2 regions of the Ruegeria sp. BHSC026 genome follow, and region 1 is predicted to be linked to the other one. Evidence: riboswitches for the same ligand, from Rfam matches in the RefSeq annotation. Region 1 holds a riboswitch; the other holds the start of a gene.
The links. Region 1 has a riboswitch for cobalamin ahead of AC2FME_RS13555 (CbtB domain-containing protein). Riboswitches for the same ligand answer to the same signal wherever they lie in the genome.

Region 1 (14,506 bases):
CTCTCCAGGTCGTGGGTGGCCCAAGTCTTCCCGAAATCCTGCATGCGTACAGTCACAATATCGTGGGCGGCGGGCTTGCGCCGGGGGTGCGAAACCCGCACAAGCGACAGTGTGAAACGGAAAAGGCAGGCGAGGGGCATGCGTGTTTTGATCTGCAGCAGCTGCGCGGGCGAGCGCGACCAGCCGGCCGAGCGACAGGCCGTATTGGAAGCCCTGCGCGCTGCGGGACTGGACGGGCAGGTCGAGATCGCCGAGCACGCCTGTTTCAGTGGCTGCAATGAACCGACCGTGGTGGCGATTCAGGGGGAAAGCTTGGCGTCTTACGTGTTTTCGGGGATCGATCCGGTTGCCGATGCCGATGACATTGCGGCGACCTGCCGGACCATTCTGAACAGCCCGAATGGCTGGATCGAGGACGCCCGGCCGTGCGGGCGGCTTCGCTTGTGTCTGCGGGCGCGGATCCCTGCGCTTCAGTCCACCTGAACCGTGACCGAGGCGCTGACAGGCACCCCATCCACGGCGAGCGGGCTGTGGCTGTTGGCGTTCAGCGAGACCTCAATGGTGGCTTCTCCCTTGGGCAGGTCCGGAAGGTGCATCCAGTTACCATAAAGCCGCGCTAGCTTGACGCCGTTCACATAGACATGCGCATGGCCTTCGCCAGGCCTGTCCGCCAATGAGGCGTTCTCCGGAGAGAAGTGGAAGTTCTTTGGCACCACATGCAGGTTCCAACCCGCCATCGGGTCAGGGGTGACGGCGATCTCCAGCCCCGGCGCATCCGGTCCGGCGGGCAGGTTGATGGCGGTGCTGTGATCATGGGCCGTGGCCTCGACGTGATGGCCGCCGTGTTGAGCGGGGTCGGTATGGTCGTGACCGTCGAAGGTGACGCCGTTGGCTGCGGCCAGCACGAACCCGGCGCCCCCGCCAAAGACCAGACCGATCGCAAATAGTGCAAGCGAGCGTGTCATCTTGTTTCCTTGAAAAGCAGATGATCCGCCAGTTGGTCGCCGGCGGATCGTGGGATTTCGGGGATCAGGCCGCGGCTTCGACGCGCTTGCCCTCGCTTTGCCAGAAATACCCGGCAAAAGCACCCAGCAGCACCCAGGCCGCAAGACCCACGCCGAAGGCGCGCGCGGCGAACAGGGCCCCGATCTCGGTCGGAACCGGCCCGGTGAACACGTCGGGTTCCGGCGCGCCGATCAGGTGCGGGGCCATCAGCAGCACGGCCGCGACCAGATAGCTGACGATGTTGCCACCAAAGGCGATCAGCCACAGCGCCACCACGGCAGCCGCGACGGTTGCCCACCACCAGATTTGCCGCGCGAACACATCGGCTGCGGCTACGCCCGGAACCTCAGGGGCCAGGGTGAAACCCGGCGCCAGATGAAAGGCGATGAAACCGGCCAGGCCCCACAACACGCCCGTGCGCCCGTCAACCGGGTGGCCCAGCGCCTCGGCCAGCGACATCAGGGCGACCAAAACCAGCGCATAGCCGGTATAGGTCAGCATGGTGAACACCACGCTCAGCCCATCGCGGGGCAAGTCCGAGAACATGCCCGGCAGCTCGGGATGGGCCGACACGGCCTCGGCCCCGAAATGCACCAACTCCCCGGATTCATAGAGTTCAGCGTGTAGCAACACGGGCTGCACGAATAGCAACTGCAGCAGGGCGACGATCAACCCGGCTGCGGCACCAGCGAACAACGCGCTGGTCAGAATGCGGCTGAACATTGGTTCAGTGGCAGGGGAAGCCGGTTGCGTGGCGCACGTCATGGGCGGCGTCATGCAGCGCCGATGCCTGAACGTGACCGGCCACGGTAATAATCCCCAGGCCCAAGGCCGCCGCGAACACTGCCGAAAGCATGCCGGCGCGTACCGTTGATGCGGTTTGCGTTTGTGTCGTCATTTTCTGTCCTCCTGTGCCGCCGCACCCGACGGCCGGTGTTTCATTGTTCGCCTGGCAGGTCTCCTGGCTTGCGGGTCAGCGCCTCTGTTCGCCTTCCCCCCGAACGGATCGGGAGTGGCTGGTTGAACAGGGCTCACCGCTTACAGTCGCGGGGGCGGCTTTGGATTTGACCTGCGCGCAGGCCGCACCAAATTCCCTCTTAGCATCCGGATGTCTCCGGCAGGACCAGACCCGTCCATTTAGACGTGAATGCCGCTATGGCGCAATCGCCATTTGCGACCTTTCGCGTCAAATCCCGCGCTTTTTGAGGACATAGATATCCATGATCCACCCGTGCCGGGCGCGGGCTTCGGTGCGCGTGCGCAGAATCTCGTCGGCCACATCGGCCAGTGGACCCTTGATCAGGATCTGCTCGGGCATACCCACGTAAGCCCCCCACCAGATGTCAAAATCGGCCATGTTCAGCGTCTGGAACGAACACGCGCCATCCAGCATCACCGCAACCGTATGCGCGTCTCTGGGCCAGCCCTCGTCGCGGATGCGCCGGCCGGTGGTGACCAGATAAGGCGCGCCGATCTCGTTGATGGGCATGGCATGGGCCGCCGTCAGCGCCTGCAGCGCCGTGATGCCTGGGATCACGGTGGTGTTTGGCTGCGGGTCCAGCCGCGCCGCGATTCGCAGCGAACTGTCATAGAGCGACGGGTCGCCCCAGATCAGCAGGGCGACGGTGCGTGCCTCGGGGTGCCGAGCCATCGCCTCCTGCCAGCGCAGGGCGATTGCGTCGTGCCATTCATCCACGCCGCGCAGGTAGCCGTCCTGTGACCGGCGCTCGGGGATGTCGAAATAGGCAATTTGGGGCGGTGTGTCGGTGACCTTGCGGATGATTTCCTCGCGCACCCCCGCCAGATCGGCCTTGTTGGCGCCCTTACGCGGGATCAGGATCAGATCGGCGGCGCGGATCGCCTGCGCGCCCTGAAGCGTCACATGATCGGGGTTGCCGGTGCCGATCCCGACCAAGACCAGATCAATCATCGTCGCTCTCCGCCAGCGGACCATAGAGGATCAGCGCCGGCGCGGTACCGATCTCGGAGTTTAGGCGCTCGGCCAGGGCGCCGACGGTGGACCGGTGCAACGATTGCTGAGGCGTCGAAACCGATTCGGCCATTAGCGCAGGGGTGTCCAGCGGAAGCCCATGCGTGTGCAGAACCCGTGCCAGCATGGGAAAGGTGCGCTTGCCCATGAACACCACCGTCGTCGCGCTCGGGTCGGCCAGCGCGGGCAGGTTCAGGTCCTCGGGCAGCTTGCCGCTGACATCGTGGCCGGTGACGAATTGCACCCGCCGCGCGGTCAGGCGCCGGGTCAGCGGGATGCCTGCCGCGGCAGCCGCGGCAATCGCCGAGGGGATGCCCGGAATGATCTCGTATGCGATCCCGGCGGCGCGCAGGGCCACCAGTTCCTCTTCGAGCCGCCCGAACAGGCCGCCATCGCCCGATTTCAGCCGCACGATTCGTTGGCCGGTCTGGGCGTACTCCACCAGTAGGCGGCTGACGTGGTCCTGCTTGGGCGAGGGCCGCCCGGCGCGCTTACCCACGCCCACAAGGTCGGCCTCTTTGCGCGCATGGCTCAGGATCGGCCCGCTGCTGAGATCGTCGAACAGCACCGCGTCGGCCTTTTGTAGCCGGTCCACGGCTTTGAGGGTCAACAACTCTGGGTCGCCGGGACCGGACCCGATGAAGGAAACGAAACCGTTCATGCGCTGGCCTCTGCGATCAGATGGAAGAACGTACCGGTGACATGCCCGCGGAGCGATCCGGTCTGTGGGCCTTCGGCGCCTTCGGCGTCAAAAACCCGTGCCAGGGGCGCATCGGGCTGCTCGACGATCGAAGAATAGTGGAACTCGTGCCCCCGCAGCGCGGTTCCAGCAGAGAATCCGGGCATGTCGGCCAGCAACTCGGCCCGGCGATAGCCCAGGTTGAATTTGCGCTTTTCGTACGAAGTGACCAGGCCCAGCAGCCCGGCCATCCGGTGGCGGGTGCCGTCCTTGTCGATCAGCCCTTGGCCCAAGGCCATGTAGCCGCCGCATTCGCCATGCACGGGCTGCGTTTCGGCATGTTTGCGCAAGCCGGTCAGGAACCGCTCTGCCGCAGCCAGGGTTCCGGCGTGCAGTTCGGGGTACCCGCCGGGCAACCAGACCAGATCGGCATCCGGGGCCGGGGCCTCGTCCGCCAGCGGAGAAAACGGCAGGATCTCGGCCCCGGCCGCTCGCCAGCCTTCCAGAAGATGCGGGTAGGTAAAGGAAAATGCCGCGTCTTGGGCCAGCGCGATCCGTTGCGCCGGAGGGTGCGGCAGCGCGGCCGACGACGGCCCCATCGGGCCCGAGGAGGCCGCCCGCTTGATCGCCTCCAGATCCACATGCGCGCGCAGGAAGGCCGCGTATCCGGCAATCGCGCTTTCCAGATCGGGGTGCTCGACCGCTTGGATCAGGCCCAGATGCCGCTCGGGCAGGGTCAGGTCGCCGCGCCGGGGCAAAACGCCCAGAACCGGCAGGCCCGCGCGCTCCATCCCTAGGCGGGTCAGGCGTTCGTGGCGCTGGCTGGCGCAGCGGTTCAGGATCACGCCAGCAAAGGGCAGGTCGGGGTTGTACATCCGAAACCCCAGCGCCGTGGCCGCAGCCGACTGAGCCTGACCGCCCACATCCAGCACCAGAACCACGGGCCAACCCATGCGCAGCGCGGTTTCGGCGCTGGACCCATGGCCCAGTTCGCCCGGCTTGGCGACGCCATCGAACAGGCCCATCGATCCTTCGGCGACAACGATGTCGGCGCCTTTGGCCTGCGCTGCAATCGCGCCCAGTAATGGCGCGCCCATCGCCCAGCTGTCCAGGTTGAACGAGGCCCGCCCCGCCGCCGCCCGGTGAAAGGCCGGGTCGATGTAGTCCGGCCCGCTCTTGAAGGGTTGCACGGTCAGCCCGTCCTCGGCCAGCGCGCGCAGCAGGCCCAGCATCACCGTGGTCTTGCCCGTCCCCGAGGATGGGGCCGAGATCAGCAGTCCGGGCGGGTTAGTCATCTCCGTGACTCCAGCTCGACCACGGGCTGTCGGCGCTTTGTGGGCGGTAACGGCGGTCATAGGTCTTTGAATACAAACAGCTTTCGTCGAATCCTTCACCGGCCAGCGCCGGCCCGACCAGGATCAGCGCGGTGCGCGAGATGCGCTCGTCCAGCGATTCCTTCAACGTGCCCAGGGTGGCGCGGACGATCCGCTCGTCCGGCCAGCTGGCGCGGTACACCACGGCCACGGGGCAATCGGCGCCATATGCGGGGGTCAGGTCAGCCACTACCTTGTCCAGATTGCCGATCGACAGGTGGATGGCCAGTGTGGCGCCAGTGCGGGCGAAGTTTTCCAGCGTTTCGCCCTCGGGCATGGACGAGGCGCGCCCCGGGGTCCGCGTCAGCACCACCGATTGTGCCAGCCCGGGCAGGGTCAGTTCGGTGCCCAAAGCGGCCGCGGCGGCGGCAAAGGACGGAACGCCGGGGGTCACGCTGACGGGAATGCCCATCTGTTTCAGGCGTCGGATCTGTTCGCCCATCGCCGACCAGACCGACAGGTCGCCCGAATGCAGGCGGGCCACGTCCTGACCGGCGTCATGGGCGGTTTTGATTTCAGCCATGATCTGATCCAGATCCATCGGCGCGGTGTTCATGATGCGCGCGCCTTCGGGGCAGTGCGCCAGGATCTCCTCGGGCACAAGCGACCCGGCATACAGGCACACCGGGCAAGCGGCGATGATGTCGCGTCCGCGCAGGGTCAGAAGGTCGGCGGCGCCCGGTCCGGCGCCGATAAAATGAACGGTCATGTCTGTCCTCCGATGGCGACCGCGCAGGTGGCAAGCCGGTCGTCCGAGATCTGTCGGGGTGAAAGCAGCCGCGCGCCCGGTCCGGCGGCGGCAAGGGCGGAAGCTTCGGCCACGCTGCCGGTGCCATGACTGGCGCGGCTGCGGGGCGAGCAGGTGAGGGTGCGTTGCCCGGCCAGATCGGCCGGGTCCGCGAAATGCAGGGGCAGGGCGCAGGCGGCGGCAAATTCGGCCAGCGCCGGGTGGCCGGCTTTGTCGGCGGCGGTGGCCAGCACGTCCACCGCGTGCCCGGCGGTGGCGCGGTCGAACGCGGCCCGCAGGCTGGCGCAGGTCGCGGTGGACGAAAACCCAAGCCCGGCTACGATCATAGGGTCACGCTCCACTGAACGACCGGATAGGCCGATTTCCAGCCACGCCGGGGGCCGAGGTCGCCCGCCTGCGCCAGCTCGATCCGCAGCAGGTCGCCGCCCAGCTTGGCGTGCCATTGGCTCAGCACTGCTTCGCTTTCCAGTGTCACGGCGTTGGCCACCAGCCGGGTGTCCGAGGGCAGGTTGGCCGCAAGCCAGTCCAGCAGCGCGTCGCTCAGCCCGCCGCCGATGAACACCACGTCAGGCAAGGGTAGGCCGTCCAGCGCGTCAGGCGCCCGGCCATGGATGATCTGCAACCGATCCTGTCCCAGCGCGTCGGCATTGGTGCGGATGCGCGCGGCGCGGTCTGCGCGCGGCTCGATCGTGGTGGCGGTCAGGGACGGGTCGCACATCAGCCACTCGATGCCGATCGAGCCGCTGCCGCCGCCGATGTCCCACAGATGCTCGCCCCGAGCGGGCGCCAGCGCCGACAGGGTCAGCGCGCGCACCGGCCGTTTGGTGATCTGCCCATCGGTTTCGAAGATCTCGTCGGGTTTGCCCGAGGCCAACGGCAGCGCACGCCCGTCGCCCGAAACCTCGAGCGCAACGCAGACCGGATGCTCGAACGAACCCAGCAGGGCTTCGGTCAGGGGCATGCTGCGCGCGCGTTCCCGAGGGCCGCCGAGGGCCTCCATCACGTGCAGGGTCGTATCGTCGAACCCGGTCTCGGTCAGATAGCGGGCCAACTCGGCCACCGCGGCACCGTCGCGCAGCAAGATGATGGCGCGCAGGCCGCGGGACAGATGCGGACGCAGGCGGGTCAGGGGGGCGGCGTGCAGACCGAAGGTGGCAGTGCTTTCTAACGGCCAGCCCAACCGCGCGGCCGCCAGCGAGAAGGTCGACTGCCCCGGCCGTGCCACCCAGTCTTCGGGGGCGAAATTGCGCGCGATCACCGACCCGGAGCCAAACCAGAACGGATCACCCGAGGCCAGCACCACTGTGCGCCGACCCTTCAGCCCCTGCAGGATAGGCAGCCCGTCAGCGAACGGCACAGGCCACGCAATGCGTTCGGCGCCGGTTTCGGGAACCAGTGACAGGTGCCGGGGCGGGCCCATGATGACCTCGGCACGCTCCAACTCTTGACGGCTTGCGGCCGACAGTCCATCCAGTCCATCCTCGCCCAGGCCCAGAATGGTCAGCCACGGAGTTTCAGACATGCCCAACCTCCTGATCCTTGGCGGCACGACCGAGGCCAACGCATTGGCCCGCGCCGTGGCGGATTTGGGTGTGGCGGCAACCTATTCCTATGCGGGCCGGGTCGACAACCCGCGGCCGCAACCGCTGCCCACGCGCGTGGGTGGCTTTGGCGGGCCCGAGGGTCTGGCGCGTCATATCCGCGACACCGGCGTGACCCATGTGATCGACGCGACCCATCCCTTTGCCGCGCAGATGAGCCGCAATGCCATCGCCGCCTGCCAGCAAACGCAGACGCCGCTGGCCGCGCTGACCCGCGCGGAATGGACGGCCGCGCCCGGCGACCGGTGGCAACGCGTGCCCGACATCGCCAGCGCCGTTGCCGCGCTGGCCGGGCCGCCGCGTCGGGTGTTCCTTGCGGTGGGGCGCATGCATCTTGATGATTTCGCGGCGCAGCCCCAGCATCACTATCTTCTGCGGCTGGTCGATGAACCCGGCGCGTTGCCCTTTGCCGATTGCGAGGTCGTCGTGTCGCGCGGGCCGTTCTCCGTTCAGGACGACACGGCGCTGATGCGCTGGCACCGAACCGAACTGGTGGTGTCCAAGAACGCTGGCGGCACCGGGGCCCGCGCCAAGCTGGACGCCGCGCGAGCGTTGGGCATCCCGGTGCTGATGATCGACCGGCCCAGGCTGCCCCGCCGGGTCGAGTTGACAAGCGTGCCGCAGGTTCTGGACTGGCTGGCTCATTCCGGCGTGGACCTTGGAGTATAGACGATGGGGCCGATGGGCCGGTCGATGACGCGGGTCAGCGACGAGCCGACGATCACCACCGTCTGCATGTCGGCCATGTCGGGCGTTGCCTCGGCCAGGGTCGCGATGCGGATCGCCTCGTCTGGGCGCGATACGGCGCGAGCGAACAGGATCAGACGCTCGGGCTCGCATTCCTGCCGTAGGATTTCCAGCGTCTTTACAAAGCCTTCAGGCCGCGACTTCGAGCGGGGATTGTAAAAGGCCATTGCGAAATCGGCCTGCGCGGCCAGCCGCAGGCGTTTCTCGATCACGGCCCAGGGCTTGAGGTTGTCGCTGAGGTTGATGGCGCAGAAATCATGGCCCAGCGGCGCGCCCGCCCGGGCCGCGGCGGCCAGCATGGCGGTGATGCCGGGCAGAACCTCGACAGGGATCTCGTGCCAGGTGTCGGGGCCGTTTTCCAGCGCCTCGAACACGGCGGCAGCCATGGCAAACACGCCCGGGTCGCCCGACGAGACCACGACCACCCGCTTGCCCTCGGCCGCCATGCGCAGCGCGTGCTGCGAGCGGTCGATCTCGACCCGGTTATCGCTGGCGTGCAGGGTCAGGCCCGGCCGTTCAGCCACCCGCGCGACGTAGGGAATATAGCCCACCACATCAGTCGCATCGGCCAAGGCGGCGGTCACCTCGGGGGTCACCAGCGCCTCGTTTCCGGGGCCAAGCCCGGCGATCTTGACCCAGCCGTTCATGGCCGCCGCCCCTGTCCGTGCACGATGATGATCGAGAAATAGGGCGTGACCTCGGTGCAGGCGTCGCTCAGCTTGCGGACGGTCTGGTTGGGCATCTGCGCGTATTCCACGATCCAGGCCCGGTCGAACAGGCCCGCCGTTTTGAGCGCGCGTTTCACCTTGTCGATGTTGCGGCCGATCTTCATAACCACCAGCGCGTCGGTGCGCGCCATTCGGTCGGCCAGAACCTCTTCGGGCAGGGTGCCCATCAGCACCGTCAGGATGTCGTCGCCCCAGGTGATCGGATCACCCGAGGCCGTCCAAGCGCCCGACATGCCGGTGATCGCCGGCACCACCTCGACGGGCACCACGTCGCGCAGGCGGGTGTAGAGATGCATGAACGAGCCATAAAAGAACGGGTCTCCCTCGCACAACACCACCACGTCCTCGCCCTGATCGGCCAGTTCTTTCAAGCGCGCGGTGCAGCGTTCGTAGAACTCGGCCAGAAGCGCGTTGTAGCGCGGATCGGAGACCGGGATCTCGGTTGTGACTGGGTATTCCATGGGAAACTCGACCGCATCGTCGCGGATCATCCCGTTGACGATCTTGCGCGCCTGCCCGCTTCGGCCGGGCTTGCGGAAATAGGCCACGTGTTTCGCGTTGCGCAACAGGCGGTCGGCCCGGACGCTCATCAAATCGGGATCGCCTGGGCCGAGGCCCACGCCATAGATCGTGCCCATGGTCATTCCGCCCGGCTTGCGATGGCGTTGATCGCGGCGACGGTGATGGCGCTGCCGCCCAGACGACCCTTGACGATGCAGCTGGGGACGGGCTGGGCCTCCCACAGCGCGTCCTTGGATTCGACCGCGCCGACAAATCCCACCGGGCAGCCGATGATCGCGGCGGGGCGGGGGCAGTCTGGGTCCTCGAGCATGTTCAGCAGGTGAAACAGCGCCGTGGGCGCGTTGCCGATGGCGACAAGCGCGCCTTCAAGGTGCGGGCGCCACAGTTCCAGCGCGGCGGCGGATCGGGTGTTGCCCATCTTCTCGGCCAGCGGGCGCACGCGCTCGTCCTGCAGCGTGCAGATGATCTGATTGTCGGCGGGCAGGCGAAAGCGGGTGACGCCTTCGGACACCATCCGCGCGTCGCACAGGATCGGCGCGCCGTTCTCCAGCGCCGCGCGCGCGGTGCCCACGAAGCCGGGTGAGAAATGGATGAACTCTTCCAGACCGACCATCCCGGCGGCATGGATCATGCGGACGGCGACCTGCTCTTCGTCGGGGTCGAAACGGGCCAGATCGGCCTCGGCCCGGATCGTGGCGAAGGATTGCTTGTAGATCGCCGCGCCGTCGGTTTCGTATTCATAGGGCATCAGGTCAGGTCCATGGTCTTCAGTGTTTCGGGGTCCAGCCCGCGCTGCAGGGGCTCATCTCCCGCGCGGCCGTGTTTTACAAGATCAAAGCGCCCGTCGCGGCCCACCAGCGTCAGATCGGCTGCGCCCATGCGCGCGCAGCCTTTTGCGCAGCCCGAGACATGCAGGCTGCCGGACACACGCGGGGCCAGCGCGCGGGCGATGGCGCGGGTCTCGGCCTGCGCCTGCGGGCAGAATGGCGCGCCGGGGCAGGCGTCGGTGGCCAACAGGGGGTCGGCGCCGTCGGTCACGAAGGCCGGGGCGGGGGTCGCCGCCCCGCCTTCCAGCAGGAACAACCGCCAGGGCGTGACACGCAGGGCAGCGGCGCCCGAGGCTTCGACCAGCGCGCGCAGGTTGTCGGCGGGCAGTTGCCCGAAGGCCGCGCCGTAGATCGGGCCGATTGCGCTATTGCCGGGTTGCAGCGGGTGGGCCGTGGGTCCGGGGGCGTGGCCCTGCCATTCCTTGGGCAGCTCCTGCGCTGCGATCAGACGGGCCATGCGGCGGGTGTCAGAAGTGAAGCGCTCGGCGAACCACTGGGCCAGTTCGATCACGCAGTCGATCGCCGCGTCCTCGGTCACCAAACGGCCGGTCTCGGCCCCGTCGGCGCGCAGGATCAGGCCCGAAGGTCCCCGCTCCAGCCGAATATCGGCCGAGTCCCCGGCCAGCAGCCGCGCCTGGTCGGTATCCACCGCAAAGCCGAACTTGGCGGGCAGGGCGGGCAGGTCGCCCAGCCGGTCGACCAATGCCTGTGTCAGGCGCGTGGTCAGGTCGCCCGGTTGATACAGCGGCGACACAAGGATGTTGCGCCGGGTCTCAAGCCCCGGTTCAGGATCCAGAAGGTTCAGCGCCGACAGCTCGGCCAGCAGCGCATGATGGTCCGTCTCGGCCACGCCGCGCAGTTGCAGGTTGGCGCGGTTGGTCAGGTCGATGGTCCCGTTGCCGAACCGCAGGGCCAGATCACACAGCCCCAGCGTCTGCGCGGCGCTCAGCCGGGCCAGACGCGGGCGCACCCGTACCACCAACCCGTCGCCGGACATCATCGGGCGATGCGCGCCGGGGCACCAGCCCTGAACGACCGGGGCGCTCATCCCAGCCCCTCCAGATCGGCGCGGATCGAGTTGCGGCGGGTGTTCCACAGCCCGGCCTCGTACAGCGCGCGGAACCGGTCCTGCATGGCTTGATGGGCCTGCGGATTGGCCTGCTGCAGGAACGCGTCCACCTCGGGGTTGCCCAAGGTCGCATCGTGGTAGAGGTCGAACAGATGCGGGGCGACGCTGCCTGACAAATGCGCGAAAGACGCCATGTGGTCGAGCGTTGCCGCGATCTCGGCCGCACCGCGGAAGCCGTGGCGCTGCATCCCGGTGATCCAGTCAGGATTGGCGGCGCGCGCATGGACCACGCGGCTGATTTCCTCGGGCAGAGTGCGGGCGCGGGGTGTTTCAGGGCGCGTATTGTCCAGATGATACAACTGCGCCTGCCCGCCGGTCAGCTTTTTGGCGGCGGCAAAGCCGGCCTCGTGCGTGGCATAGTCGTTTGCCAGCAGCAGGTCGGTTTCGGTCAGGTCCTGCAGGTGCACGAAACTGTCGGCCTGCGCCACGCGCTGGGTGATCCCGTCGGGGTCGTGGGCGATGTGCTCGCCCTCGAAGGCAAAGGCACTGGCGTCCAGCCAGGCCTGACCGGCCTGCGCGCGCGCCTCGTCTGTATAGGTTTCCGACAGGTGGGTCATGTTCAGCCCATAGCTGCCTGGCGCCGGGCCATAGACGCGGGCGGTGGGCGGCTGACCCGCATAGGGGTTCCAGTCGGGCGCCTCGTCGCGTTCCGACAGCGCCCGGACCGCCTGTCCGAACAGGGCCGACAGGGTCGGGAACACGTCGCGGAACAGGCCCGAGACGCGCAGAGTCACGTCCAGCCGGGGGCGCTCCAGATCGGTGATCGGCAGAACCTCGATCCCGCTCACGCGCTCCGACCCCGGATCCCAGACCGGTTTGACGCCCAGCAGGTGCAGCGCCATGGCGAATTCCTCGCCCGCCGTACGCATCGTGGCCGAGCCCCACAGATCGACGATCAGGCCCTTGGGATAGTCGCCTTCCTCCTGCAGGTGGCGGCGCACCAGTTCTTCGGCCAGTTTCACCCCCTGCGCATAGGCCGCGCGGGTCGGGACGGAGCGCGGATCGGTGGTGAACAGGTTGCGGCCCGTGGGCAGCACGTCGGTGCGCCCGCGATAGGGCGAGCCGGACGGCCCGGCCTCGATCCGTTTGCCGGCCAAAGCATCCAGCAGGGCCTGCCGTTCGGCCTGTGCCGACGCGGCAGTGTCGAAATTGCCCGCACTCTGCGGCGCGCGGCCAAAGACATGCAGCCCGTCGCCGAACTGGCTTTCCTTGATGTCACAGACGAAACGGTCGATGCGGGTGATCGCCTCGGCGGTGCTGGTGGCCTGATCCAGCCCCAGATCGGCCTCGAGCCCGATGGCGCGGGCCTCGTCACGGATATCGGCCTGCAGCAGGTCGCGCCGCTTGGGGTCCAGCCCGTCGGCGTTCGAGAACTCGTCCAGCAGCGATTCCAACCGCACCATGCGGTCGGGCGTGCTGCTCTGCTTCATCGGCGGCGGGATGTGGCCCAGCGTGACGGCCCCGATCCGGCGCTTGGCCTGCGCGGCTTCGCCCGGATCGTTCACGATGAACGGGTAGATCACCGGCAGATCGCCGATCAGCGCCTCGGGCCAGCATTCCGCCGAGAGCGCCACCGATTTGCCCGGCAGCCATTCCAACGTTCCGTGTGCGCCGATATGAATCAGCGCATCCGTCCCCAACCCGTGCCTCAGCCACAGGTAAAAGGCCACATATCCGTGCCGGGGCGTGCGCGACAGGTCGTGATATTCGTCGTCCCGCAATTCCGGAGTGCCGCGTTCGGGCTGCAGCGCCACCAGCGCCTTGCCGCGCCGAAGCGCGGTGAAGTGGAATGCCCCATCGGCGCAGGCCGGGTCATCCTCGGGCGCACCCCAGACGGTTTCCAGATCGGCGCGCAACGCTTCTGGCAGTTGCGCAAGTGCGGCGCGGTATGCCGAGACCGGCCATGAAATCCGGGCGTCCAGCAGCGTGTCGGCAATCGGCTGGGCGGGGGCGGTGTCATACCCCGCGCCCTGCAGGTCGGACAGGATCGCCTCGGCCGAGGCCAGCGCGTCCAGCCCCACCGCATGGGCCATCTGCCAGTCCTTGCCGGGATAGGTGGACAGGACCAGCGCGGGTACCTGTTGCGCCTTTGGTTTCTCGGCCAGGTCCACCCAGGCCATCGCCCGGTCGACGATGGCGGCAATCCGGTCGGGCTCGGGGCGGTGGGCGAAGCGGGAGTACTCAAGATGCGGGTCGCGCTTGCCCGGTTCCTTGAACGAGGCGACACCGGCCGAGATGCGCCCGTCCACCTCGGGCAGCACAACATGCATGGCCAGATCGGCAGGCGACAGGCCGCGCTCGGCCTCAGCCCAGGCCTTGCGGCGCGAAGTGGCCAGAGCGACCTGAAACACCGGCACGCCCGCCACGTCCAAGGGCGATGTGCCCGACGCGCCCTTGCCCGAAAACGAGGTGGCATTGATGATGGCCGAGGGCGCCATCGCTGGGATGTTCTCAGCCAGCCATTGCGCCGCCGCAGGCGCTTTGAGCGAGGGTGCGAACAGCCCCACCGCCTGATGACCCCGCGAGCGGACTTCCCGGATCAGGGCCGCTACCGGCGCGGTATCGGCCGAAGTCAGATAGGCGCGGTAGAAGGTCACGATGATGCGCCGGCCTTCGCCCGCGAAGGCGTCCTCGGGTGCGATCACACCGCGATCCGGGCACCACGCTCCGCATTCGGGCAGGGTCTTGGCCCCCATAACCGGCCCGGCATAGAGCCCCGCCGCCAGCGCCATCTGCGCCAGTGCGGCTTGGGCCGCGACCTCGCCACCGGTGTCGCACAGATGCGCCAGTCGCCGCAGGGTCGAGACCGGCAGGGTCGAATAATCGTCCAGCCGCGTATCCTCGCGCCCGTCGGCGGGCAGCACCGCCAGCGCGATGCCCTTGGCCTGCGCCAGCGCCAGCACCTGCTGCAACCCGTAGGACCAGTAGGGCACGCCGCCGATCAGGCGGATCAGGATGCCCTTGGCGCCCTCCAGCGTCTGCTCGACATAGGTATCGACCGACAGCGGATGTTTCAGCGCCGTCAGGTTCGCCAGCCGCAACGAGGGCATCCGCCCCTCGGGCCCGCCGCCGCGATGCCAGCCGGCCGCGAAAGCACCCAGATCGCTATCCGAAAAGGACAACACCACCAGATCCGCCGGGCTCTGGCCCAGATCGG
Region 2 (14,506 bases), on a different contig from region 1:
GGACGGTTCAGCCCCGGCAGATCAGCGCGCGCAGCCGGTGCTGCACAGCCTGAAGGATTGGCAGGCCAGCGCGGCGGCGCTTTATTTCGATGGCGATCGTGTCGTGGATTCCCGTCGTCCCGAACGCCCGGTCACCCATACCCTGTCCGAGGTCGAACGATCCATTCTGGACCTGTGCCCGACGATCATGGGGGTCGATCTGTTGCACAAGCGGTTGATGGGCAGGTACGACGCCAAAGCCGTCGAGCAGGCCCTTGAACGGTTACAGCGCGCCGGGCTGATCCATGCCGAGGGCAGTTCGGTATTGTGTCTGGTTCTCAGAACGCCGGGCTTTTCGCGTGCGCCGGGCTGGGCAGATATTCGCGCAACGCCCCAACACGCCTTCGCCGCACAACGACCGCAGGAATTCGCGCCCGAGAGCCGCTCGGCACCAGCGCCCGGTCCGACGGTCCCGCAGCACGGCTAAGGCAGGGTTGCCCGACGAATGCCCGCCCCCGCAGCGCATTTGCCGCAGGGGCGGTGCTCCGGTCAGTTTCCGTTCAACAGGGTCAGGACGGCTTGGGCGGCCCCCACGGATGAGGCCGGGTTCTGGCCCGTGACAAGGCGCCCGTCGCTCACCGTCAACGGGGCCCAATCGTCGGCTTTTTCGTAATGCCCGCCATTGGCCTTCAACATGTCCTCGAGCAGGAAGGGTACGATGTCGGTCAGTCCCACGGCCGCCTCTTCGGAATTCGAGAACCCGGTGACGCGGCGTCCCGAGACCAGCGGCTTTCCGTCTTGGGCGGTGGTGTGCCTGAAGACCGCAGGCGCGTGGCAGACGGCGCCGACCGGGCGATCCGTCGCGACGAAGGTTTCGATCAGGCGCTTGCTGTCCGCGTCTTCGGCCAAGTCCCACAGCGGGCCGTGGCCGCCCGGATAGAAGATTGCGTCAAAGCCTTCGGCGTCGATTTCCGACAGGCGCCGGGTCGATGCCAGCTGGGCCTGCGCGTCCGTGTCTGCCGCAAAACGCCGGGTGGCATCGGTCTGCGCGGCGTCTTCGTCGCTGGCCGGGTCGATGGGCGGTTGCCCGCCCTTGGGCGAGGCCAACACGATCTCGGCCCCGGCATCCTTAAACACGTAATAGGGGGCCGCGAACTCTTCCAGCCAAAAGCCGGTCTTGCGGCCCGTGTCGCCGAGTTGGTCATGAGACGTCAGAACCATGAGGATCTTCATTGCTTTTCCTTTCGTTTGGCTTGTCTGAAGCTGTCAGTCTTGCGCAACGCGGATCACGCGTTTGCCGAAATTCTCGCCCCGCAGCAGGCCGATCAGCGCCTTGGGGGCGTTTTCCAGCCCGTCGATCATTTCCTCGCGGTACTTGACGCGGCCGGAATTGACCCAGTCACCCATCTGAGCCGCGAAGTCGGGGTAGAGGTGGCCGAAATCCTCGAAGATGATGAACCCCTGCACCGTGATCCGCTTGCGCAGGACCTGACCCAGAAACCAGTTCATCCGGTCCGGCCCTTCGGGCAGCGCGGTGGCGTTGTATTGCGATACCAGCCCGCACACAGGGATGCGGCTTTTGGGGTTGAGGTTTGGGATCACCGCGTCCAGCACCTTGCCGCCGACATTCTCGAAATAGATGTCGATGCCGTCCGGAACGGCCTGGCCGAGCTGCTCGGCGAAATCAGGGGCCTTGTGGTCGATGCAGGCGTCGAAACCCAGCTCGTCCACCGCATGGGCGCATTTCTCGGAGCCACCGGCCACACCAACGACGCGGCAGCCCAGAATCTTGCCGATCTGGCCGACCGTGGCCCCGACCGGCCCGGTCGCCGCGGCGACCACGATGGTCTCACCGGGTTTCGGCGCGCCGATCTGCGTCAGGCCGGCCCAGGCCGTAAAGCCCGGCATGCCGAGCACCCCAAGCGCCCAGGACGGATGCGAGGGCGCCTGGCCGAGGTTCAGCACGCCCTCGCCGTCCGACAGAGCATAGTCCTGCCAGCCATTGAAGCTGAGCACCCAGTCACCTCCGGAAAACCCGTCGATCTTCGAGGAGACCACGCGCGCCACGGTGCCGCCCACCATGACCCCGCCGATCTCGACCGGCGGTGCATAGGAGGGGGCGTCGCTCATGCGTCCGCGCATATAGGGGTCCAGCGACAGGTAAACCGTGCGCAGCAGCATCTGCCCCTCGGCCGGTTCGGGGATATCCGTTTCGACCATGCGCAGCGTATTGGTGTCGGGTTCGCCCTTGGGGCGTTCGGCCAGAACGATCTGGCGGTTCCTGGTGTCAGACATGTCGTGTCGGTCCTGTGGATTGCGTTGAGTGCGTGATCACGCGTTGGTATCGACATGCAGGCGCACGTCGATATTTCCGCGTGTAGCGCGGGAATATGGGCAGACCTGATGCGTCGCCTCGACCAGCTTGCGGGCGTCTTCATCGGACAGCCCGGGCAGATGCGCGGTGATGTCGAGGTCCAACCCATAGCCACCATCCGACCGCTGCCCCAAACTGACCGCCACCGTGGTGCTGGCGCCGGTTGCATCCAGCCCCAGCGATTTCGCCATCAAATCCATGGCGCTGTCGAAACAGGCGGCATAGCCAAGGGCAAAAAGCTGTTCGGGGTTGTGGCCGTCGGCCTGAGAACCCGGACGCACCATCGGAATCGACAACGAGCCGTCATCCAGCGCGGTCACCCCCGACCGGCCACCGGTGGTCGTTGCGGATGTTTTGTAGAGAATTTTCATGGGCAGGCTCCTGTTTTCGGCTTTCTAATAGACCGGTCGTCTAGTATATGGTCAAAATTTTTTACATGGGGCGTATCGCGGATGCGGTTGATTTCATGGCCGATTCCAGCGGCTCGACCGATCCGGAGAGGCCAGCGACCAGGCTGGCGCCGAGCCACTGGTGATAGATCGCGCGCGCAGTCAGTGCCGGGTCCTCGAGCCGGGCCACCGAACCTTCGGCGATGCCGTCGCGCAGGGTCTGGGTCAGGGCCTCGACGATGCCGTCCACGGCGTTTTGCAGAACACCGCTCATGCTGTCTGACAGGTCCGAAACCTCGGCCGCAAGCTTGACGACCAGGCAGCGCTCTTCGGGGTTCTGCCCGGTCTGTTTGCGGATCCAGCCCTGGAAATAGGCAAGGAATCGATCATGCGCGTTCAGCGAGGGGTTGTTCAGCGTGTCCGCCAGCCCTTGTCGGTAATCGTCGGCAAAACTTTCTAGAAGCGCGCAGCCATAATCCTCTTTCGAGGCGAAGTAATGGTAGAACGAGCCCTTGGGAACTCCGGCCTCTTTCAGCAGGTCGCTCAGGCCGACGCCGACAAACCCACGTTCGGCGGTCAGCCGGCGGCCCACGGCCAGAATCTGTTTCCGGGTATCCTTGCGTTGCGTGCTCATGGGTCACGAGATGGCAGTTAATAGACCGGTCGTCTAGTGGGATGATGGATGAAAATCCAGATGACGTAACGTCGGGTCATCGCCCACGAAGAAAGTGCACGGATTTCGAAGCCTTACAGTTCCTTCCGCGCCCGCAGCGCTGCGGTGATCGTCCCGTCATCCAGATAATCCAACTCGCCCCCGATCGGCACGCCCTGCGCCAGCGAGGTCAGGCGGACCTGTCCTTCCAGCTGATCTGCGATGTAATGGGCCGTGGTCTGCCCGTCGACGGTGGCGTTCAGGGCCAGGATCACTTCGGTGATGTTTTCGGCAGTCACCCGGTCAAGCAGGCGGGGGATGCGCAGGTCATCCGGGCCGACGCCGTCCAGTGCCGAGAGCGTTCCGCCCAGCACATGGTAGCGGCCTTTGAATACCCCTGCGCGTTCCATCGCCCACAGGTCGGCCACGTCTTCGACCACGCACAGCTCACCGGTGGCGCGGTCTTCGGAATTGCAGATGTCGCAGATGTCGGTGGTGCCCACGTTGCCGCAGTTCAGGCACTCGCGCGCGGTGGCGGCGACCTGCTGCATGGCGTCCGACAACGGCGTCAGCAGCAGGGCGCGTTTGCGGATCAGGTGGAGCACCGCCCGCCGGGCCGAGCGCGGCCCCAGCCCCGGCAGCTTGGCCATCAGGTCGATCAGGGCGTCGATGTCACTGTTCGAACTCATGGCCTGTCCTGCGTGGCTTTGGCGGCGGGGGTTTGAGTGGCGAAGATCAGAACGGCAGCTTGATGTCCGCCGGCAGACCCATGCTTTCGGTCAGCTTGGCCATTTCTTCCTGCGACCGCTCGGCCGCTTTGGTCTGCGCATCCTTGATGGCGGCCAGGATCAGGTCCTCGACTACTTCCTTGTCGTCGCTGTTGAAGATCGACGGATCGATGTCCAGACCTTTCAGCTCGCCCTTGGCCGAGGCCGTGGCTTTGACCAGGCCCGCGCCGGATTCGCCGACGACCATGATGGTGTTCAGCTCTTCCTGCATCTGCGCCATCTTGGTCTGCAGTTCCTGCGCGGATTTCATCATCTTGGCCATGTCGCCCAGACCGCCGAGTCCTTTGAGCATCTGTATGTCTCCTGTCATTCGAATTGCGGCCTAAATACGGGCCGTCTGCGTCCTTCACAAGGGCAGCGCGCCTTCTGCGCGGGTGATTAGTCTTCCTCGAATGGATCCCATTCGTCCTCGACCTCGGGCAGGGCTTCGGTTTCGACCTTGGCCGCGCGGTCCTGAGGGGTTTCGATCCGGGTGATGCGGGCCTTGGGGAACTGTGTCAGAACCGCCTGAACCAAAGGGTGTTCTTCGGCCTTGGCCTTCAGCGCCAGCTCGGCCGCGTCGCGCAGTTCGGCGATGGTGGGCGCGTCCCCGTCCGAGACGATCGAGACCGCCCAGCGATTGCCGGTCCAGCGCTGCAGCGCGGACCCGAGCCGCGCGGCCAGGTCGGTGGGGGCCTTTTCGGTGGGCGTGAATTCGATCCGTCCCGGCTGGTACGAGACGAGGCGGACGCCGTTTTCGACCTCGACCAGCAGTTTTACGTCGCGGTTGGCGCGGATCAGTTCGACCACATGCTCAAAAGTTGGATAACGCGCCAGCGCGGTCTGCACGTCCTGGGCCAACGCCGCCGTCGGCGCGCCGCCCACGCCACGCGGGGCCGGCGCATGGGCCGAGGCCGTCGCGGTCACGGGCGGGGCGCTGTTTCCGGCGACCGGAACGCCGCCCCCCGGCCCGCCGACGGGCGGCGGAGGGCTGTCCTGAAGGCGCTTGATCAACTCTTCCGGGCTGGGCAGATCGGCCACATGGGTCAGGCGGATCACCGCCATTTCCGCGGCCATCATGGCGTTGGGGGCGGCCGAGACTTCCTCGAGCGCCTTCAGCAGCATCTGCCACATCCGGGTCAGCACCCGCATCGGCAACGCCTCGGCCATCTGCTGTCCGCGGATGCGCTCATCGGGTGAGACGGTCGGATCTTCTGCCGCGTCAGGGGTGATCTTCACCACCGAGACCCAATGGGTGATTTCGGCCAGATCGCGCAGCACTGCCAGCGGGTCGGCGCCCTCGGCATATTGCGCACCCAGTTCGGTCAGGGCCCCGGCCGCATCGCCACGCAGGATCATGTCCATCAGGTCCAGCACACGGCCCCGGTCGGCCAGCCCCAGCATCGCGCGCACCTGATCGGCGGTGGTTTCGCCGGCGCCATGGCTGATCGCCTGATCCAGCAGCGAGGTCGCATCCCGGGCCGAGCCTTCGGCGGCGCGGGTGATCAAGGCCAGCGCGTCATCCGAGATTTCCGCGCCCTCGGCGGTGGCGATCTTGCGCAGCAGGCCGATCATCACTTCGGGCTCGATCCGACGCAGGTCGAACCGTTGGCAGCGCGACAGCACGGTGACCGGAACCTTGCGGATCTCTGTCGTGGCAAAGATGAACTTCACATGCTCGGGTGGCTCTTCCAGCGTTTTCAGCAGCGCGTTGAAGGCGCTGGTCGACAGCATGTGGACTTCGTCGATGATATAGATCTTGTACCGCGCGCTGGCGGCGCGATAGCGCACGCTGTCGATGATCTCGCGGATGTCGTTCACGCCGGTGCGGCTGGCGGCGTCCATTTCCAGCACGTCCACATGGCGACCTTCCATGATGGCCACGCAATGCTCGCACTGGCCGCAGGGTTCGGTCGTTGGTCCGCCATTGCCGTCGGGGCCGATACAGTTCATGCCCTTGGCGATGATCCGGGCCGTGGTTGTCTTGCCGGTGCCACGGATGCCGGTCATGATGAAGGCCTGCGCGATCCGGTCCGCCTCGAACGCGTTTTTCAGCGTGCGCACCATGGCATCCTGACCGACCAGGTCGGCAAAGGTTTCCGGGCGGTATTTTCGGGCGAGAACCTGATAGGCGGGGCTGGACTGTGTGGTCATGTCTGCTCTGACGGATTCGTACTGACGATGCAGGGTAGAGTTCCCGGTGCCCCGCGTCCACAGCGCCGGTGCAGGTTTTTCGCTTTGGCGGTGGCGCTGGTTGGGCCATACTGGACCAATAGTTTTCAGTGATGCGTTTCCCGAGGGGTGGTTTCGATGTCCAATCTGGTTGTTCATGCCCTGCAGGTCGGGGGCGGTTCGCTTGCCCTGACCTCGATACCCGGCGGAGGCGGCGACTACCGCGGCGACCTGGACCTGATCGGGGGCTGGGCGCCGGGTCTTGTGATCTCGATGACGACTCTGGCCGAGATGGTCGCCGTGGGGGCGGGCGATTTCGGATCGGACATCCAAGGGCGTGCTAGCCGCTGGGCGCATCTGCCGGTCGCCGATTTTTCGGCGCCGGGGGATGAATTTGACGGCCAGTGGCCGCCAGTCAGCGCCGCCGCCCGCCATGCGCTGAGCGGCGGCGGGCGAGTTCTGGTGCATTGCCGGGGGGGCTGTGGACGATCCGGCATGGCCGTTCTGCGCCTGATGATCGAATGTGGCGAAGCCCCGGAACCGGCGCTCAAACGCCTGCGGGCCGTTCGCCCCTGCGCCGTGGAAACCGAGGCGCAGTTGCTCTGGGCCGTGGCGCCGGCTCGGGTTGCTACCCCGGACTGACCGTCAGATGACTGCCGGCAAGGCGTGTTCCGCCAGGGTGGTGGGATCGAGCGCGACCGCCTGCAGCATCGCGCAGGGTGACGTGTCCAGCCCCTGCGCGGGGCAGGCATCGGCCTGATCATTGAACATCAGGTCGGCATAGGCGTCCAGGCTTTGCGTATCTGCCCCTGCGCGTGCGCCGCAATACACCCGGATCAGGTCGGCGCGAGCGTCAAAGCGGGCCATGCAGCCCGGCGTGCAATGGGTCAGTTCGCTGCTGCCTTCCACCCGGAAATCGGGCGAGGTTGCCGCGTCGGCCGCCGCGACCGCCTGCGCGACCGACCGGGCCAGATGCGCCAGCGCTGGGCAGGTCCTGCCCGTGCGTTGGCAGACGGTTGCGGAAAATTCGTGCGTGTTGGTCTTCCAGATCATGATGCGCCCTCCGCGCGCTGGGCGGGGCGGACCGGGGCGGACAGCCGATTTCACGGCCAGACCCTGCCCGGACACCCCGTCCGAGTTTCGGTTTCACGTTTGATGGCAGGTCTCCTGACTTGCGGGTCGTTGCTTTGCCGACCTTCCCAACCTTGCGGTCAGTGGTATCTCGGCATCGCTCTCCGCCTACAGTTGCGGGGGCAGTCCCGGCATTGGCCCGTTCCGATTGTCCCGGGGGGGCCGCACCGTGTTCCCTTTTCATCCCGGCTGAAGGCGCGGGAACCATCACCCAATCGCTAGCGGTCAGGGTCGGGCCGTGTCAAGCCGCATTCAGTCGCGCGGCTGGAACCGGTCCCACGGGACATGCTCGGGCAACCGGCGCAGTACATTCGAATCCCGACGCGCGCGCGCCAGTTGCCAACCGCCCTGCATCATGATGAACAGGGTGTCGGCCGCCATGTCAGGATGCGCGACGCCGAACCGTTCCGCGTGGCCGCGCACCTCGTCGATCCAGCTTTCGTACAGCCGGTCGGCATGGTCGCGGAAGGCCCGGTTGTCGGGGCTTTCGAACAGGGTGGCGGCGATCGGGCAGGTCTCCCATTGCGGCGAGGTGTCGAACATTTTCGCGATCTTGTGGCAAAGGGTGGTGACTCCTGCGCGGAAATCCTGCGCGTCGTTGAACGCCGCCGCGATCATGTCGCGCATCCCGTCCGAAGCCCAGCTGGCCGCAGCGAGGGCAAGATCCTGCTTTCCCTTTGGAAAATGGTGGTACAGCGAGCCTTTGGGCGCCCGGGCCTCGGTCAGGATCTCGGTCAGGCCGACACCGTTGTAGCCCGAGCGCTGGAACAGCCGGGCGGCGGTCTGGGTCAGGCGATCGCGGGTGTTTTGCGGACGTCGGGTCATCTTGCACGCATCTTGACAGGGCTGGACCGATCGGTCCAGATGAAATTATTAGACCAATCGGTCCAGAGCGCTTGGAGGCATGGATGTTGGATTCGCAGCAGACCGTGAAAGTCGAGGATTTCGAGTTTTTGGCGAGCGAGGCAAACCTGTCGGCGCGGCTCTATGCACCGATGGCCATGCCGGAAATCGCGGTCGTACTGAACGGGGCAACCGGCGTGCCGCGGGACTACTACCAGCATTTCGCGCGGTGGCTGGCCGCTGAACGGGGCATGGCCTGCCTGACCTATGACTATCGCGATTTCGGGACATCTCTGAAACGGCGCCTGAAAGACTCGGATGCCACGATGGCCGATTGGGCGCTGAAGGACATGCCGGCGGCGCAGGCCGAGATGCGGCGGCGCTATCCCGATGCCAAGCTTTGGGTCATCGGTCATTCGGTCGGCGGGATGCTGGGGCCGCTTCAGCCCGGGATCGACCGGATCGACCGGATGATCTGCGTGTGTTCGGGGCTGGTGACCCTGGCCGATCATCCCTGGCCCTACAAAGGGTTGGCGAGCCTGTTCTGGTATGGTCATGTGCCGCCTCTGGTGCGTCTGGTGGGCTATCTGCCGGGGCGGATGCTTGGGTTCGGGTCCGACCTGCCATCCGGGGTCTATTGGCAGTGGCGGAAGTGGTGTACGTCACCCGACAGCTATCTGCCGGAACTGGGCGACACGCTTCCGCCGGCCGATTGGGGCCGAATGACGACCCCGGTGGACGTCATCGCCCTGGAGGATGATCAGACGGTTCCGCCGCCGGCGGTCTGGCGGCTGGCCGAGCTGTACGGGCCTGCGGCGCGGCGTCATCTATTGACCCCGGCCGCCTTCGGCCTGCGCGAGGTCGGCCATGTCGGCGCCTTCGCCCGGCGCAGCCGCGCAATCTGGCCGCGGCTGATTGCCTGACGACCAGTCCGGCGGCCCTGCATCAGGGAATGATCGGAAAACAGTGTGCCATGACGGCATCAAGTGAGAGGTTGGACAGCGACCCAAGCGGGGCTCGTTGTGGCTGCTTCCTTCCGGACCTGACCAGGTTGGCGAGGCGCTTGCCCGCGCCAACCTCTCGACCGCCGATATAGGCATCACGCAGGCGCTTGGCAACCCGTCACGGCCACAGCCGGATCCGGAGAAAGCCCTGGTCGTCCAACCCAAGCGGCTCGGGGCTGAAAGCGGCCAGTTCATCCAGGTATTTCTCGGCGCCCGGTCCGGTGCGCAGCACGGCCGCACGCCCGTGGAAACCGGTCAGGGAAAAGCTGGCCGGAGCATCTTCGAGCGGATCGCGTTCCAGCGCTCCGGACAGGTAATCCCGGACGATCGCGCGGATATTCATACGCGGCATCTGGATCGCCGGATTTTGCCGCAGGATCGGGAAATTGCCACCGCCATTGGTCCGATAGTTGTTGACGGCCACGACATAGGCCTGTTCCGGCGTAACCGGGGTGCCGTGATGGCAAAGGTTTCGTATCCGCCCATTCTCGTTACCGGTCCGGTGTCCGCCAAGGTCGAAACGCGGCGGGCATGACGGATCGATTTTGTAGGTCACCCCGTGCAGAACGTCAAAATTGTGCCCGGTCGCCTGCGGGTCTATCAGGTCTGCTTCGCGGGCGCCGTCGATTTGCCGGTAGACTGCTGCCGACATTTCCAGCCAATCCCGCAACTGCGCACCGGTAACGACGACCGCGCGCAACTCATTGGGAAACACATGCAGATCCGACACGTGGCGCAGGAACACGTCGCCCCGCGGAACATCGGTGAAATGGCGTGGCCCGGCCCGACCCCCGAATTTGGACGGTGCTACGCTCGACAGCAGCGGAAGGTTTTCCAACTTCGACTCTTTCAGAACCGGCCGCAGCGCTGCGGCCTGGGCGGCGGCGACCAAGGCCAGGCCGCGATCCAGCCCGCAGAAAGTGAAATAGCTGTGCATGGCCTGCTCCGTCCGCCCGACCGGCGATGCCGCACGGCGGCGTGTCCGTGCGTGTCCGGTTTGAAACACTTGCATCATCTCGGGGTCTTCGGGCACAGGCCCCGCATCCGGCTGCGCAGGCTGAACAGAGCGGAGTCGGCCGGATTTCGCGACGATTTTCCACCTTGTCGCATCTCGCTCCAGCGTCAGGTCGATCACGCCCAGATGCGTTCCGGCGGTTCCGGGCATGACCACGGGCTTGCCGTGGATCAGACCGTTTTGCAGGTCCATGCTGGCCACCGGGTCCGGGACGTCTGCGGGAAACAGCATGTGCGTGTGCCCGGCCACGATGGCATCCACGCCGGCCAGAGCGGCCAACTGGATCACCACGTTTTCGGACATGGGGGCAGGTTCGGCGTCACCAAGGCCGCAATGGGCAAGGGCAATCACCAGGTCACAGCCGCGGTCGCGCAGTTCGGCAATGCAGGTCCGGGCGGTGGAAATCGAATCGGCGACCTCGACCTGCCCGTCCAGATGGTGTGCTTCCCACCGGGCGGTCTGCGGCGGCAGGATCGAAAAAACGCCGACGCGCAGCGGAACCTCTTGGCCGCCGACCCGCATCCGACGTGTTAGTACGACCCAGGGCTGCCAGGCCTGCGCCCGTCCAATGCGCCGGAGATTGCCGCACAGCACCGGAAACGGCGCGTGTTCGACGATGGCTTCCAGAACGGGCAGCCCGAAGCTGAAATCGTGGTTGCCAAGCGCGATTGCGTCATAGCCCAGTTTCTCGAAAGCCGACAACAGCGGATGCTGAGGGCCGGGCTGGTCGGCGGCCCAATCACCCAGCAACGTGCCTTGCAGCGCGTCGCCGTTGTCGAACAGCAGTACTTCGGCGCCCGACTGCCGGGCCTCTTGCCGGGCGGCGCGGATCAGGCTGGCCGTGCGGGTCAGCCCGATGGCCTGGTCCGGCTGGTCGGCGTAATAGTCGAAGCTGGTCAGATTCATGTGCAGGTCCGTCGTCGCCAGGATGCGAAGGACGGATTGGATCGCTTGGCCATGCGCTTGGTGCGCCAAGGTTTTTGTTTTCAACTGCTCTGCTTTTGTGCGTTGTTTGAAATGCGTGTTCGCCGAAAGGTAGAATATCCGTTTATTTGCCGGGCATCCATGTGTCTTTTTTGCAGGCGGTGCCGAACGGCGGCCTTGGCTTGGGCATTGCGCTGGGCCGACAGTCGTGGCAGCCCTTGAGCCAATCGCAGGAGCATGGACATGAAACGGGCAGAGCAGGTTACATTCGGCGGATCGGGGCTGCACCGTGCCGCTGATATTCGCGCCAACGGCGAAGAACTGGAGGCGGCCCGCAGGGACCCGATGTCGCGCTGCCTGTTGCTGTGGCGGGGCAAGATCTTGGTGCAGGGCGGCGATCTGGATCAGCTGGCCTGGGTGCCGATGACCCACGCTCTGGTGCAGAGCGGCCCCGGGGGGGCCGTCGAACAGCCCGTTTTCATGGGGAAGTCCGACGCGGGCGCGCCCTTGTTTGCCGCCGACATATCTGATTGGCCGGCCGACGGGCTGGACTTGTCTGGAGTCGGGGCCTTTGTCGATCGCTCCGAGCAGCAGCATCCGAACCTGCCCACCGGTCATGTCTTTGCCGAGCTGCGTCGCATCATGACCCGTCTGTCGCCCCGCGATGCCGAAATCGCCGCGACGGCGAAGGCGGTGATCGGCTGGCACGAAACCCATCGGTTCTGCGCCCGGTGCGGAACCCGCAGCGCCCCGGCACAGGGCGGCTGGCAGCGGGCTTGCCCCGAATGTGGCGCCCAGCACTTCCCGCGCACCGATCCGGTGGTCATCATGCTGGTCACCTTTGGCGACGCAGTGCTGATGGGGCGCTCGCCCGGCTGGCCCGAGGGGATGTATTCACTGTTGGCCGGATTCGTCGAACCGGGCGAAACGCTCGAGGCCGCCGTGCGACGCGAGGTCATGGAAGAAGCCGGCGTGCCGGTCGGTGCGGTCAGCTATCTGGCCAGCCAGCCCTGGCCGTTTCCAGCTTCGCTGATGTTTGGATGTGCGGCACAGGCCCTGTCGCAGCGGCTGATGATCGATCCGGTCGAGATCGAAGACGCGATCTGGGTGTCGCGCGCTGACATGATGCAGGCCTTTGCCGGGGAACACCCGCGGTTGATGCCGGCGCGAAAAGGCGCGATCGCGCATTTTCTTCTGCGCAACTGGCTTGCGGATACACTGGACTAGCGAGACACTGGCAAAAATACCGAACGATCAAGGCGTACATGCAGTTTTCGGCACAGGAAGACATTCAGGTCCCCATCTCGGACGTTTTCGAGATGGTCGCGGATTTCGGGCGTTTCGAACGCATGGCCCTGCGGCGCGGGACCGAGGTGCGGCGGACCTTCGATACGCCTTCCCCCGGGGTCGGCGCCTGTTGGGATGCCGAATTCAAGGTGCGCGGTCGAACGCGCCGCATGTCGGTCGAACTGGCCGAGTTCGAACGCCCGTCGCTGATGCGGTTCGTGGCCGCGGGTAAGGGCATGACCAGCCTGACCACGGTCGAGTTGCTGCCGCTGTCGCAGCGGCACACGAGGTTGTCCATCGAAATGTCGCTGGCCGCCCAGACTTTGCCCGCACGGCTGTTGCTGCAATCGTTCAAGCTGGGAAAAACTCGGTTTCGCCGCCAGTTCCAGTTGCGGCTGGGTGATTTCGCCCGCGAAATGGAAACCCGGTACGCGCACGGGGGCTGACGGCGCCCGGCCGCAAGTCGCTAGCCCCGAGGCCGCGCGGCGGGATAGACCCCCAGTATTTCGACATTCGTGGTGAAATGCTGCAACTCGTCCATCGCCAACTGCACGTTGCGGTCGTCGGGATGGCCGACGATGTCGGCATAGAATTGCGTCGCCGTGAAGGAACCGTCGACCATGTAGCTTTCCAGCTTGGTCATGTTGATGCCGTTCGTCGCGAACCCGCCAAGCGCCTTGTACAGCGCCGCCGGGATGTTGCGGACCTGGAAGACGAAGCTGGTGATCATGCCATGCGCACCCCGGCGCGTCTCGTCCACTTCGCGCGACATGACAAGGAACCGGGTGGTGTTGTCGTCATTGTCCTCGATATGCCGAGCCAGAACGTTCAGCCCATAGATCTCGCCCGCCAGTTCGCTGGCAAGGGCTGCCGAGTGTTTGTCTCCGGCCTCGGCAACCTCGCGCGCGGCGCGGGCATTGTCGGGGCTGACCCGGCCCCGGATGCCGTGTTCCTGCAGAAAGCCCGCGCATTGCGGCAGCAGGACCAGGTGTGAATGCGCCTCGGTAATGTCTTCAAGCGTTGCGCCGGGGACCGCCAGAAGGTTGATGTGCACACGCACGAAGGCTTCGTCGATAATGTGCAGCCCGCTGTGCGGCAGCAAACGGTGGATGTCGGCGACGCGGCCATAGGTGGTGTTCTCGACCGGCAGCATCGCCAGATCGGCCTGGCCCGACCGGACCGATTCGATCACGTCCTCGAAGGTGCGGCAGGGCAGGGGCTCCATGTCGGGGCGGGCCATGCGGCAGGCTTCGTGGCTGTAGGCGCCGGGTTCGCCCTGAAATGCGATGCGATTGGTCATTTGGTCGATTCCGTGCAACAAGTTACAGAATTGGGCGTTTGGTCGCGGTGTCTATACCTTGCCTCTTGCAAGGGGAAGCCTTAGACACCCCGCAGACAGCTGAAATGGACTCGCGATCAATGTTTGACACGATGACAGTTACCAAGGCCGCAGCCGGCCTGTTCGGTGCCTTTCTTTTCTTCCTCCTGGCGAAATGGGGGGCTGACGTTCTGTATAGCACGGACGCGCATGGTGAAATGGCCGCCTATGTGATCGAAACGGAAAGCGCCGGCGAAAGCGCTGACGGCGAAGAAGTGGTCTTTGCCGATCTGCTGGCCGCGGCCGATCCTGAAAAGGGAGCCAAGGTGTTCCGCAAGTGCTCGGCCTGCCACAAGCTCGAGAAGGGCGCGAACGGCACCGGCCCGTACCTGTACGCCGTCGTGAACCGTCCGATCGCATCGGCCGAAGGGTTCGGCGGGTATTCCGCCGCGATGCAGTCGCATGGCGGCAACTGGACGCCCGAGGAACTGGATGCCTTCCTGGCCAATCCGAAAGGCTATATCCAAGGCACTTCGATGAGCTTTGCGGGCCTGAAAAAACCTGAAGACCGTGCCGATCTGATCGCCTATCTGCAGACGATCGGCGGCTGATTGGTCAGGGTCCGTGACTTGCGAAAGCCGCTGCCGATGT

Region 2: linked by a shared signal. The riboswitch ahead of AC2FME_RS07690 (hypothetical protein) and the one ahead of AC2FME_RS13555 (CbtB domain-containing protein) in region 1 are both predicted to bind cobalamin.

What each region holds. Positions count from the first base shown of each region.
Region 1 is NZ_JBXWRV010000011.1:4,323-18,828, reverse strand. Features, by position in the region: gene AC2FME_RS13570 (DUF1636 family protein) at 139-483, shown strand; gene AC2FME_RS13565 (hypothetical protein) at 471-965, opposite strand; gene AC2FME_RS13560 (CbtA family protein) at 1,030-1,728, opposite strand; gene AC2FME_RS13555 (CbtB domain-containing protein) at 1,733-1,903, opposite strand; cobalamin riboswitch at 1,940-2,148, opposite strand; gene cobF (precorrin-6A synthase (deacetylating)) at 2,192-2,935, opposite strand; gene cobA (uroporphyrinogen-III C-methyltransferase) at 2,928-3,656, opposite strand; gene AC2FME_RS13540 (cobyrinic acid a,c-diamide synthase CobB) at 3,653-4,969, opposite strand; gene cobM (precorrin-4 C(11)-methyltransferase) at 4,962-5,756, opposite strand; gene AC2FME_RS13530 (cobalamin biosynthesis protein) at 5,753-6,121, opposite strand; gene cbiE (precorrin-6y C5,15-methyltransferase (decarboxylating) subunit CbiE) at 6,118-7,317, opposite strand; gene AC2FME_RS13520 (cobalt-precorrin-6A reductase) at 7,316-8,065, shown strand; gene cobJ (precorrin-3B C(17)-methyltransferase) at 8,038-8,790, opposite strand; gene AC2FME_RS13510 (precorrin-2 C(20)-methyltransferase) at 8,787-9,515, opposite strand; gene AC2FME_RS13505 (precorrin-8X methylmutase) at 9,512-10,141, opposite strand; gene cobG (precorrin-3B synthase) at 10,141-11,268, opposite strand; gene cobN (cobaltochelatase subunit CobN) at 11,265-14,506, opposite strand, start outside.
Region 2 is NZ_JBXWRV010000004.1:282,086-296,591, forward strand. Features, by position in the region: gene AC2FME_RS07645 (RiPP maturation radical SAM C-methyltransferase) at 1-466, shown strand, start outside; gene AC2FME_RS07650 (type 1 glutamine amidotransferase domain-containing protein) at 529-1,212, opposite strand; gene curA (NADPH-dependent curcumin/dihydrocurcumin reductase) at 1,246-2,274, opposite strand; gene AC2FME_RS07660 (organic hydroperoxide resistance protein) at 2,311-2,724, opposite strand; gene AC2FME_RS07665 (TetR/AcrR family transcriptional regulator) at 2,786-3,376, opposite strand; gene recR (recombination mediator RecR) at 3,490-4,083, opposite strand; gene AC2FME_RS07675 (YbaB/EbfC family nucleoid-associated protein) at 4,130-4,474, opposite strand; gene AC2FME_RS07680 (DNA polymerase III subunit gamma/tau) at 4,561-6,315, opposite strand; gene AC2FME_RS07685 (protein-tyrosine phosphatase family protein) at 6,472-6,975, shown strand; gene AC2FME_RS07690 (hypothetical protein) at 6,979-7,386, opposite strand; cobalamin riboswitch at 7,474-7,688, opposite strand; gene AC2FME_RS07695 (TetR/AcrR family transcriptional regulator) at 7,717-8,289, opposite strand; gene AC2FME_RS07700 (alpha/beta hydrolase family protein) at 8,373-9,230, shown strand; RNA gene ffs (signal recognition particle sRNA small type) at 9,293-9,389, opposite strand; gene AC2FME_RS07710 (bifunctional 2',3'-cyclic-nucleotide 2'-phosphodiesterase/3'-nucleotidase) at 9,430-11,316, opposite strand; gene nudC (NAD(+) diphosphatase) at 11,494-12,477, shown strand; gene AC2FME_RS07720 (SRPBCC family protein) at 12,516-12,983, shown strand; gene AC2FME_RS07725 (prephenate dehydratase) at 13,004-13,837, opposite strand; gene AC2FME_RS07730 (c-type cytochrome) at 13,957-14,466, shown strand.